One region of the Phyllobacterium sp. CCNWLW183 genome, then DNA from elsewhere that is predicted to be linked to it. Evidence: predicted binding sites of a transcription regulator. Region 1 holds the regulator's gene; each other region holds the start of a gene.

Region 1 (3,141 bases):
TTTCCGAAGTCGATCTTCGAAAATGTTGCCTATGGCCCGCGCATTCATGGTCTTGTCAAAAGCAAGAGTCATCTCGACGAAATCGTGGAAAAAAGCCTGCAGCGCGCAGGCCTGTTTGCGGAAGTGAAAGACCGTCTGCATGAATCTGGCACAGGTCTTTCCGGCGGACAGCAGCAGCGTCTTTGCATCGCGCGCGCCATTGCGGTCAGCCCGGAAGTGATTTTGATGGACGAGCCTTGCTCGGCGCTTGATCCTATCGCGACGGCAAAGGTTGAAGAACTGATCGACGAATTGCGCCAGAACTACACGATCGTCATCGTCACGCACTCAATGCAGCAGGCGGCACGCGTGTCGCAACGCACGGCAATGTTCCATCTTGGAAATATTGTTGAAGTCGGTGACACTGAAATGATGTTTACCAGCCCTACCGAAAAGCGCACGCAGGACTACATTACCGGACGTTTCGGTTGATCTCACGGGAAGAGGGTTAGACAATGACTGACACAGCACAACACACCGTCCGCTCTTATGACGATGAACTGAAGTTTCTGACGCACAAGATTGCAGAGATGGGCGGACATGCGGAGCGCATGGTCGAACAGGCTGTGTCGGCCATGGTCAATTCGGACAATGCGCTTGCCCAGCGCGTGATCTCTGACGACCTTATCCTCGACGCCGGTCAGCGCGAGATTGACGAAAAGGCGATCACCATCATCGGCAAGCGCCAGCCAATGGCGATCGACTTGCGCGAAGTAATCGGTACGATCCGCATTTCATCCGATCTTGAGCGTATCGGCGATCTTGGCAAGAACATTGCCAAGCGTGTCGTAGCCGTCAACGATACGCGCCAGACGCTCTCTGTCTATCGCGGCCTGCAGACCATCGCAGAACTGGCATTGACACAACTTAAGGATGTTCTCGACGCTTATGCGACACGCTCGGTGGCACAGGTCAATATCGTCCGTGAACGCGATGATGAGATTGATGCGCTTTACACGTCGCTGTTCCGCGAACTCCTGACCTATATGATGGAAGATCCGCGCAACATATCCGCTTGCACGCATCTTTTGTTCTGCGCCAAGAATATTGAGCGCATCGGTGACCATGCCACCAATATCGCCGAGACGGTCTATTACATTGTAACGGGAACACAGCTTCCGGCGGAACGCCCGAAGGAAGATCAGTCGCATACCGTTATTCTTGACGAGCCAGTAACGCCATAATTGCCGGAAGCAGACCATGCCTATAGCTCCCAGAATCACAGTCGTTGAAGACGAAGATGCCCTCAGTGTTCTCCTGCGTTATAATCTGGAGGCAGAAGGCTATATTGTCGAAACCATCAGCCGTGGTGACGAAGCCGAAATCGCCTTGCGCGAAAAGGTGCCGGATCTGCTGATCCTCGATTGGATGCTTCCAGGCCTTTCCGGTATTGAACTTTGCCGCCGCCTGCGTGCTCGGCGCGAGACAGAAATCCTGCCGATCATCATGTTGACCGCGCGCGGTGAAGAAAGCGAGCGTGTTCGCGGTCTTTCAACCGGTGCGGATGATTACATGGTCAAGCCGTTCTCGACACCGGAATTGCTGGCACGCATCAAGTCCATGCTACGCCGGGTCAATCCAAGTCTCTTGTCGCATGTGTTGAGCTTTGGAGATCTGAAACTTGACCGCGAACAGCACAGGGTTTTCCGCAAAGAGCGTGAACTCAAGCTCGGACCGACAGAATTCCGCCTGCTGGAATTCCTGATGCAGTCTCCAGGCCGGGTGTTCTCGCGCGGACAGCTCCTGGACAATGTATGGGGCGCGGATATTTACGTCGATGACCGCACGGTTGACGTGCATGTTGGCCGTTTGCGCAAGGCAATCAATATTGGCAGATCGCTTGATCCGATCCGGACCGTGCGCGGTGCAGGCTATTCCTTCGGATAGGATTAAAGCGCGTTTTTCTTTATCGAATTTCTGTCTCGGCCGGGAAACAGAATCGGCGTTATATGAGCCAATTTGCGCTAGAGATGGCTTGCGCAAATGACCGGTAGTCTCATTTAAACAGAACTGCTTCTACCGGACAAAAAGCGCGGTGTTCCGAAAAGGGCTATTCGGCGGCAATCAGCGGGAAGTTTGTTGCTGGTAGCGGATCTGGCTCGACCAATGTCTCCAGAAGTGGCCGCTGGATGGCTGTGCCGCCATTGATCTCCAAAATATGCGTATAGAAGTTTTCGCCGGAAACCGAGCGTGGCGCTTCGATCTCATGCATCACGCTGATAACGGTGGTTCCGGCGCAATGATCCTTGATGGCCTGATGGAAGGCGATCTTGGAGTCCGGGTCCAGCGCGCCGGTTGCTTCATCAAGAAACAAAACCGCAGGCTTGTGCAGCAATATGCGCGCAAGCACCAATTTCTGCTTCTGACCACCCGACAGGAGCTGGTCCCAAGACGTGCCATCGCGGCATTCTTCACCAAGGTTTTCAATAAAGTCGCCCATGCCGGCGCGGTGCAGGGCGGCCGCAACGGAGGAATCGCCAAAACGGCTTTCATCCATTGGGAGGCATACGAGCTGTTTCAGCGAGACGCCGGGAAGTTTGACCTCTTGCGCCGCATACATCGTTGCCGCATCTTTCGGGTAAAAGATTTCACCACGGCCATAACCCCAAAGCCCGTTCATTGCTTTGAGCAAACAGGTTTTTCCACTACCGGAATCGCCCTTGATGTAAGCCCATTGGCCCTTGCGCAACCGCATATTTCCAAGCGTGAGAAAAGCTTTGGCCTCGCTGTCGCGGTGCATCAATTCAAGTCCCCGCACCGAGACGCCAAAGGCTTCATGCTGTGTTGCAAATTTGAACTCACTGACACCGGTGGACCGATAATATTCCGAGGGCTGGCTGACACGCTCGACCGCTTGGGCCAATTCGGTAACGCGCCGTGCATTTGCCTTCAAATTGGCAATTGCGGGCATGACATGGATAAACCAGGAGCATTCATTGATCATCGAACCAACAAGCTCGGAACCGGTAATATAGTTCTTGAAGCTGATCGTATTACCCATATAGGGCAGAAGACCGGGTATATAGGCGACAATACGGGCGGAAAAGAAATTGTAGATCGAGGTGAACGACATATAGCAGGCATCGAACACATTGAAACGCC
Region 2 (3,141 bases), on a different contig from region 1:
ACCAGCTGCAATAAGAACGCACTTGATCAGGTTGAAATAAGAGTCTGCCTGGAGGGTAGAAAGAACCGACATCACTTCCGGGATATTTCGGAGCGGTCTTAGACCACCGGTCATCAGGTTCAACCCGTAGAAAATCAGGGCAAAGCCCATGCAGGCAAGCGCGATGTTGCGCACTTTGTCATTCTTCGAAAAACAATAGACCAACGAGAAAAGGCCGGCAAAGATCAGACCGAGCGGCCCAAGAGGGAGCGCAATCAAGCCATTGCCAAGTGTGGTGCCGATATTCGCTCCCATTATGACACTGATGGCAGGCCTCAATCCAACGACCCCGGCGTTCACCAGGCCTACTACCATAACAGTCATCGCCGTTGATGACTGGATGACACCTGTTATGAGTGTACCGGCCACAACACCTTTTATCGGGGTTCCTGCGGCTTTGGCCAGAAATGCCCGCATCTTGTTGACCGAAAGTGCCTGGATGCCATTCGACATGAATTCCAGACCAAGCATGAATATTCCGAGCCCACCGATCACCGGCACAAGAATATCCTTGAAAATATCTATATCCATTGCGTCTTATCCCCATAGCGCCAAGGCGCGGTCCATTGATCTGCCTGCATCCCCTTGCAGGCATGCTTTAACTTTCATTGCGTTGAGGAGCCGATCAGCCAATATTGCTTTATCCGGCTCACCAGAGGTTCCGATAAAGGCACATAACGCAGGGCCTGCGCATCGCGGCCGCCGCTCTCAAATGCCAGTCGGAAATAGTCATGGACACGGCGATAGCGACCAGGTGAACGACCCTCTATTGGCACGACGGCATAAGTGGCACCGCATATCGGATAGGTCGCGTCTCCGGGCTGGTCAGTCAGGGATAGGGCAAAATCCTCCGCCTTCGTCCAGTCAACGGCCGCTTGCGCTGCGCTAACACCCTCCGGGCCGGGCAGAACGAATTTGCCTGACTTGTTCTCAATGGCAGCAACCGTCAGTTGTGCTCTTTCGACCTGCCCATATTCTGCATAGGCAATGGCGCCCTTTGTGGCTTTCACCGTAAGAATTAAGTCTTGTGTCCCTTCGACACTGGTCCCCCACGGCCAGGCTATCAGCGTGTCCGCCCCATATTTCGCTTTCCACTCATCATTCTTGGAGGAAAGGTAGCTGGAGAACATATAGGTAGTGCCCGATCCATCCTTGCGATGGATGGGACTGATCTTTATGTCCGGGAGATTTAATTCCGGGTTTAACTGTTTTATCGCCGGGTCGGACCAGGATTGGATTTTGCCAAGATAAATATCCGCAAGAAGCGGACCCGACAGATTCAACCGGTCAATGCCTTCCAGATTGATTGCGATGGCAACGCTGCCCAAAACAATCGGGAATTGCTGACGGCCATGTTTGGCAAGTTCCGCATGCGATAAAGGAACGTCTGTTGCCGCAAAATCCATTTCCGGCTGGCTGAGGCGCATAACACCTGCGAGCGATCCTACCAATTCATAGTCTACCGTCCAGTCCGGCGAAGTGAAATCTCCACCATCTGTGCGGGATGCTTTGTAGTTTTCAGCCCATTTCGCAATGATGGGCGCTGCAAATGTCGAGCCGGCGCCGCGGATTGGTTCAGCTCTGGCAGCGGGGGACAGCAAGACGACGAAGATCGTGATCGCCAAAACAAAAATGCGTGAAACGCATGATATTTTTTGGAGCATAAACAGCACGGAGCGTTTCATCATTGTACCTCAGATATGATCAATTAAAGGTTCACGAAGGCTGATCGCCTTCGCTTCAAAGGAGTTTGAAACGTCTGGCTTGCTTAAAAACTATTCTTACTTTTTCAGTATCTCCGTTTCTTAAAACATTAATGACAACTCCCTGCTTCGGATTCTTATTGGGACCATCACCGAAATTGGCAGCCGCCTGTCATTCAACTGACACGTCGAGGAGATTTACATTGCTCGACTACGAAGGTCACATTCCGCAGGAGATTTAGATGTCCGACAGCGCAGGCGATACCGGCCTCAAGAACAAGGTCGCGATCGTAACCGGATCGACAAGCGGCATTGGTATGGGCATAGCACGCCGGTTGGCAGGGCAAGGGGTGAACGTCGTGATCAATGGCCTCGGTGATGCCTCTGTTATCGAGGCGGAACGGAGTGCCATTGAAACCGAATTTTCCGTGCGGTGTCTGTATTCGCCCGCGAACATGCTTTCTGGTCCCGAAATTTCCGGCATGGTACAGCTTGCAGTCGATGAGCTCGGTTCATGCGATATTCTGATCAACAATGCCGGCATTCAGCATGTGGCACCGATCGACGAGTTTCCGGACGAGAAGTGGGAAGCGATCCTGCAGATAAATCTTGTCGCTGCCTTCCATGCCATCAAGGCGGTCATTCCCCCGATGAAGGCACGCGGATGGGGCCGGATCATCAACATTGCGTCTGCACATGCCCTGGTCGCATCCCCCTACAAATCTGCCTACGTGGCCGCCAAGCACGGCATTGCCGGTCTGACGAAGACCGCCTCCCTGGAGGTGGCAACAAACCGGATAACGGTGAACGCGATCTGCCCCGGATATGTCTGGACGCCATTGGTCGAAGCGCAGATCCCAGGCACCATGGCTGCCCGCGGCATGACCAAGGAACAAGTGATCCATGACGTGCTTCTGGAAGCGCAACCCACGAAGGAATTCGTAACCATCGATCAAGTAGCGGCGCTTGCGGCGTTCCTGTGTTCGCACGACACCGCTTCAATCACTGGTGCGATCATTCCCATTGACGGTGGATGGACCGCACATTGAACAATGCTTTCGTAGCTATTCAAGGGACAGACCATATGAAAACCGACGATGTTCGCCGCGCCTATGCGATGCCTCTGACCAACCCGGCCTATCCGCCCGGACCTTATCGGTTCACGGACAGGGAATATGTCATCATCACCTATCGAACCGATATTGACGCCTTGCGGCAGGTTGTTCCCGAACCGCTTGAAATTGTCGAGCCGATCGTGAAATATGAATTCATCAAGATGCCGGATTCAACGGGTTTTGGCGATTACGTCGAGTCCGGTCAGGTTATCCCGGTGCGATTTGATGGGAAGGACGGTGTCTATGTCCACGCCATGTACCTTGATGATGATGCCCCGATCGCC
Region 3 (3,141 bases), on a different contig from region 1:
TCATTTTCATCCAGATTGCGGCAGGACGGCCAGCTTTCGCATGGGCGATTTCCTCGGCAATATGCTGAAGAATGCGAGGACGCAGCGTGATCGGGGAAACGGCAAGCTGCATTTCGCCGGAAGGCGGCGTATAGCCTGTGATGTAGTTGAAGATTTGCGCCACGTCGCGGCCAATTGAAGGCTCGCATGTGAAGAACGACAGATCCGTATAAATCTTTGCGGTGATGGGGTGATAATTGCCGGTGCCCAGATGCACATAGCTGCGCAACTTGTTTTCTTCGCGGCGCACGACCAGCGACATTTTCGCATGGGTTTTCAACTCGATAAAGCCGAAAACGACCTGTACGCCAGCGCGCTCCAGATCGCGGGCCCAGCGAATATTGGCCTCTTCATCGAAACGCGCCTTAAGTTCGATCAAGGCAGTAACGGACTTACCGGCATCTGCGGCATCAATCAGCGCACGCACGATCGGGCTATCATTTGAAGTACGGTAAAGTGTCTGCTTGATTGCAACGACATCCGGATCGGCAGCGGCCTGACGCAGAAATTGCACCACGACATCGAAGGATTCGTAAGGGTGATGGACGATGATGTCTTTCTCGCGAATCGCTGCGAAGCAGTCGCCACCATGTTCCCGCACACGTTCAGGAAAACGCGGATTGTAAGGAACAAACTTCAGGTCCGGGCGCGCGATGCTGACAATTTCCGAAATCATATTGAGCGCAAGCAGACCGCCAAGCACGCTGATGCGATTATCTGGCACACCCAGCTCCGTAGCCACAAAGCTGCGCAGGGATTCAGGCATTTCATCATCAAATTCGATGCGGATCACCTGACCGCGGCGACGGCGCTTCAGGGCGCTTTCGAACAGGCGAACCAGATCTTCCGCCTCTTCCTCAACTTCAATATCGCTGTCACGGATGATGCGGAACGTGCCGGCACCCTTGACCTCATAGCCAGGGAACAGCCGCCCCGTGAAAAGGCTGATCGCATCTTCAAGAGACAAGAAACGGTAGCGACCGCTATCATCCGGTATCTGGATAAAGCGCTTGAGCGCCTGCGGCAGGCGCAGGAGCGCCGTCATTGGGCGGTTATCCGTGCTGCGGTTCAGCAGCATGGCAATGGTGAAGCCGAGATTCGGGATAAATGGAAAAGGATGCGCCGGATCAATGGCCAAGGGTGTTAGCACAGGATAGATGGTTTCGAGAAAATGATCCTCCAGCCATTCCTGCTCAGCTTTGGTCAAACGATCAGGCCGAACAATTTCGATGTTCTCCCTGATCAATTCCTCGCGCAAGGCACTCAGACGCAGCTGCTGGGCGGCTTGAAGTTTGCCGACTTCCTCGAGAACGAATTCCAGCTGTTCCTGCGGCGTGCGTCCATCATCACTGCGACTGGAGACGTTTTCGCGCACCTGCCCGGCCAGACCGGCAATGCGCACCATGAAGAACTCATCCAGATTGGCAGCCGAAATAGACAGAAAGCGCAGGCGCTCAAGCAAGGGCTGATGGGTATTTTGCGCTTCTTCAAGCACGCGGCGATTAAATTGCAGCCAGGAGAATTCGCGGTTGACGAAGCGATCAACGCTGGTGTGCAGATCCGGCAGAGAGACATTCTCAACAGGCTGCGGAATGGTGGGCGATTGGTCGTTCATCAATATTCTCCAGCTAAAAAAATTTCCCGCAAAATGCGGACTTAAGAGCGCACCATAGACAAGTCTTTTGACAGTTTGATAGCAATCGTCTTGAAATCGTAATCAGGATGATACAAACCGAAGCGAAAGAGAAGTCAAATGCCAAACATGCGTATTTGACGAGACGATTCAGGAGCGAAAAATGGCTGGTCACAGCATCCCTCATTTCCAGAACAGCGCAGGACATGCGACCATTGCCATCGGCGTGAAGGAATTCATGTGCGTGGGTGCCAACCCGCCTTTCGACCATCCGCATGTGTTTCTCGATCTGGGCGATGACAATGAAAAAGTTTGCCCCTATTGCTCCACGCTTTATCGCTATGACGCTTCGCTGCATGCCGATGAGACAGTCCCAGCAGGTTGCACCTATGTGGACAGGGCCGCTTGAACGCATCGCTCATCGATTTAAAGACCGAACGAAACAGGCGCGATCCCAATCCTGACCAGATTATTATCGCCGGTGCTGGCATTGCCGGATTGACGCTGGCGCTTGCCTTGAGCACCAAGGGTTTTCCAGTTCAGATATTTGAGAAAAGCGCGACCCTGGCCGAAGCCGGTGCCGGAGTGCAGCTTTCCCCCAATGCCACGCGGATATTGAAGCGGCTCGGTGTTCTCGAGCAATTAACGCCATCCTCGGTTGAACCGCAGGCGATTTGTCTTGCAGATGGTTCGAGCGGCGAAATGTTGCTTTCGCTTGATGTTGGTCATGTGGCCCGCACGAGATGGGGCTCACCCTATATTGTCTGCCACCGGGCCGATCTGCAAAATGCCTTGCTGGAACAGGCGCGAAGCCAGCCCAATATAGCTATCCAGCTGCAATCAGCGGTGACACAGTACAAGCCTGGCGCAGATGGCATTATCGTTCGCGTTCAATATCACGATCGTATCGAGGAACATCGCGGGGCTTTGCTCGTAGGTGCCGACGGCGTCTGGTCGAATATGCGCACTGCCATGTCCGACATGGAGCGCGCGCGCTATACATCGACGATTGCCTGGCGTTCGACCATCGCCGCTGACCAGTTGCCAAAGAGCTTCACGTCCCTGCTGCCTCAGGGCATCAATGTTGTTGCCTGGGTTGGTTCAAACGCTCATCTGGTCGCCTACCCGATACGTTCCGGTGAAATGTTCAATTTCATTGCTGTTGCCCCGGATCGCCAAGGCGGACGGCGATGGGACGCTGGGGCTGTGCCGGAAACGCCAAGCCAAAATTTTATCCGGGAATTCAATCTTTGGCATCCCGGTATTCGCGACATCATGCTGGCGGGAAGACCTTGGACTTCATGGCCATTGTTTGAGCAGCGTAAATGCCGATACCGGATAAAGGATCGCCTGGTGCTGATCGGGGATGCTGCCCACGCGATGACGCCATATGCAGCGCAGGGAGCGGCCATGGCCATCGAGGATGCGTGGGCGCTGGCATCTGCCTTGGGGGAAAATATCGCAGCATG
Region 4 (3,141 bases), on a different contig from region 1:
CAGCAGACGTTCTGAAAATGCCAAGCCTGGCTCGCTGGAATCATGATCATGATGCGAACCACCCAGTCTAAAGAGATACGCGGTATTCTGTTCGACAAGGATGGAACGCTGGTCGATTTCAATAAAACGTGGTTTGGCATCACCATGGAACTAGCGCACATGGCCGCCAAGGGTGATGAAACCCGCGCGAAGGCTCTCGTTGAGGCTGGGGGATATGATTGGGAGATGCAAAAGTTCCGCGGTGGCTCGGTGGTTGCTGCCGGAACCATCAATGATGTTGTCGATCTGTGGCATCCCGAGCTTTCTCTCGAAGAGAAACGGCAATGTATTCGTGACTATGATCATTATACAGTTCAGGAAGGCTCGAGCCGCGCTGTCGGAATCGATGGATTGCACGCAACGCTCGAAGCTCTTGTCGCTCGGGGTTTCGTGCTTGGCATAGCAACCAATGATTCTGAAGCAGGCGCTCGCGCTACAGCTGAAGCCTTGGGGCTATCACCGCTTTTCTCGGCAATCATAGGATATGACTCCGTTGCCCGCGCCAAGCCGCATGCAGACCAGCTTCACCTCTTTGCCGCGAAAACCGGCCTGCCAGTCGAAGCGATTGCCATGGTAGGGGACAATTCTCACGATCTGGAAATGGCCCATGCCGCTGGAGCGGGACTTGCCATAGGCGTCCTGTCAGGAAACAGCACATTGGATGACCTTGCCCACCTCAGTGACGCGATCCTTGGCTCGATTGCAGAGTTGCCCGAGTTTCTGGAAAAGCGTGCCAACGCGGTATTCGTGCCAGATTGATATGATGACAATGATTTGGGTGCCTGCTGCATTATAGAATGCTATCGACTGGATAGCTGACAGGAGAGGGCTCATGGATCATCAGAATTTCGCCGCCGGGATTGCCGATATCGAAGCTGCCGCAAAGAGATTGTCCGGGCAGCTTATGCCGACACGGCTGATGGAATCGGAAAGTCTCAACGACCGCTACAATGCGCGTATTTTCTTCAAGCCAGAATGCCTGCAACGGACCGGCTCATTCAAGTTTCGCGGTGCCTATAATCGTATCAGTCAATTTACGCCGGAAGAGAAAAAGCGCGGGATCGTTGCATTCTCTTCAGGCAATCACGCACAAGGCGTCGCAAGTTCTGCCCGCATATTCGGCATCAAGGCAGTCATCATCATGCCCAGCGATGCGCCACAGGTTAAGGTTGATAATACCCGCTCCTACGGGGCGGAGGTTGTGTTTTTTGACCGTTACACCGAGAGTCGGGATGTGATTGCCGCCCCCTTCATTGAAGAGCGTGGCATGGTTTTGGTGCCGCCTTACGATGACCCATCCATTATTGCGGGTCAGGGCACGATCGGGCTTGAAATTGCTGATGAAGCCAAAGAACGCGGTATCACGCTGGATGATGTATTTGTGCCCAGCGGCGGCGGTGGTCTCATCAGTGGCGTCTCGATTGCAGTAAAAGCGCGCTCTCCGCAAACGCGCATTTGGGGCGTCGAACCGGAAAACTTTGACGATTTGCGCCGTTCATTGGTCGCTGGTGAAATTCGCAGCAATGAGACGGGATATCGCTCAATCTGCGATGCAATTCTTACTGCTCAACCCGGCGATCTCACATTTCCAATCAACAGGCAAAATCTGGCCGGCGGCATCGCTGTTTCCGATATCGCCGTGCGCAAAGCCATGCGCGAGGCAGCAAGCCATTTGAAACTGGTGGTTGAGCCCGGCGGTTCTGTTGGTCTTGCTGCGCTGGCTTCTGGCGAAGTCGATATCAAGGGCAAGACGGTGGCGGTCGTCCTTTCAGGAGGCAATGTGGACCTCGACTCTTTCAGTAAGCTGATTGCGTCTTAATAGGTTTCTGACTTTAATCGTTGGTAGCTACCGCTATAAAAGCTGAACTCTTGTCATCAGTTTGTTACGCTGAACTTCTAGCCATTCTGGAACGGTTCTAATCCGCAACCCAGCCAGACAGCCAGAGGTCACGCCATGAATGATCAAACTCCCGTTTTCAGAACCAGCCAGCTTGAAGAGAATGATGGTCCTGGCCACAATCCGACCGACAATCCTACAATGGGCGAGCTCATTGCAGCTCGATTCTCCCGCCGTGGCTTTCTGAAAGGATCACTCGCGGTTTCCGCTATTGCAGCCACCGTCAGCCCGATGGCGCTGATGCTGGCTGATGATGCTCGCGCTGAAACCAAATCTGCTTTCAGTTTTGAGGAAGTAGAAGCCGGTATTGATGAAAAACACCATGTTGCAGCCGGATATGATGCGGATGTGCTTTTACGCTGGGGCGATGGAATTTTCGTGGATTCTCCAGAGTTTGATCCGCGTAATCAGACTCCGGAATCTCAGGCGAAGCAGTTTGGCTACAATAATGATTATGTCGGTTATATTCCGATAGATGGCTCGTCTGAGCATGGTCTTCTGGTCGTCAACCATGAATACACGAATGAACATCTCATGTTCCCAGGCATCGTTAAGGTTGCTGAGGGCAAGATCGAAGTCGCTCCTGCCGACAAGAAGCGTGTTGATATCGAGATGGCTGCCCATGGAGGCACTATTGTCGAGATCAAGAAGACCGATGGTAAATGGCAGGTCGTCAAGGACGGCAAGCTGAATCGCCGCATCACCGCCAATACCGAGATGCAATTGTCCGGTCCTGTTGCCGGTCATGACCGTGTAAAAACCAATGCAGATTCCTCCGGCAGAAAAGTCTTCGGGACAATTAATAATTGTGCTGGAGGCGTCACGCCCTGGGGCACCTATGTGATGGCCGAAGAAAATATTCATGGCTATTTCACAGGCGAACTGGCTGCCGACAGCAAGGAAGCGGCAAACTACAAACGTCTCGGCCTTCCGGAGGGCAGTTATGAATGGGGCAAATTCCATGATCGCTTCGATGTCTCGAAAGACCCCAATGAAGCCAACAGGTTCGGATGGATTGTCGAAGTCGACGTGAACGATCCGGTATCTGTCCCCAAGAAACGCACCAGCATGGGCCGCTTCAAGCATGAAGGCGCTGAGTCGATCGTTTCCAAAGATGGCCGAGTCGTGTTTTATCTCGGCGATGACGAGCGTTTCGACTACGTTTATAAGTTTGTAACCACCGGCAAGTTCAATCCTGATGATCG

The links. Region 1 encodes PhoB, which activates phosphate uptake and scavenging genes when phosphate is short. Its sites were predicted from a motif close to TGTCATNNANCTGTCAT; they were not measured.
Region 2: a site for PhoB is predicted at 1,913-1,929, ahead of pstS (phosphate ABC transporter substrate-binding protein PstS). Genes of this name have one in related genera too.
Region 3: a site for PhoB is predicted at 1,741-1,757, ahead of V9K95_RS19510 (RNA degradosome polyphosphate kinase). Genes of this name have one in related genera too.
Region 4: a site for PhoB is predicted at 1,910-1,926, ahead of V9K95_RS22485 (PhoX family protein). Genes of this name have one in related genera too.

Annotation. Positions count from the first base shown of each region.
Region 1 covers NZ_JBBCBN010000010.1:133,359-136,499, reverse strand. The annotation lists gene pstB (phosphate ABC transporter ATP-binding protein PstB) at 1-471, shown strand, start outside; gene phoU (phosphate signaling complex protein PhoU) at 495-1,223, shown strand; gene phoB (phosphate regulon transcriptional regulator PhoB) at 1,240-1,926, shown strand; gene V9K95_RS21370 (ABC transporter ATP-binding protein/permease) at 2,090-3,141, opposite strand, start outside.
Region 2 covers NZ_JBBCBN010000008.1:127,579-130,719, forward strand. The annotation lists gene V9K95_RS18310 (Na/Pi cotransporter family protein) at 1-570, opposite strand, end outside; gene pstS (phosphate ABC transporter substrate-binding protein PstS) at 645-1,727, opposite strand; gene V9K95_RS18320 (3-hydroxybutyrate dehydrogenase) at 1,985-2,791, shown strand; gene V9K95_RS18325 (acetoacetate decarboxylase) at 2,827-3,141, shown strand, end outside.
Region 3 covers NZ_JBBCBN010000009.1:50,973-54,113, reverse strand. The annotation lists gene V9K95_RS19510 (RNA degradosome polyphosphate kinase) at 1-1,654, opposite strand, end outside; gene V9K95_RS19505 (zinc-finger domain-containing protein) at 1,836-2,081, shown strand; gene V9K95_RS19500 (FAD-dependent monooxygenase) at 2,078-3,141, shown strand, end outside.
Region 4 covers NZ_JBBCBN010000012.1:74,409-77,549, forward strand. The annotation lists gene V9K95_RS22470 (succinylglutamate desuccinylase/aspartoacylase family protein) at 1-46, shown strand, start outside; gene V9K95_RS22475 (HAD family hydrolase) at 40-798, shown strand; gene V9K95_RS22480 (threonine ammonia-lyase) at 872-1,858, shown strand; gene V9K95_RS22485 (PhoX family protein) at 1,994-3,141, shown strand, end outside.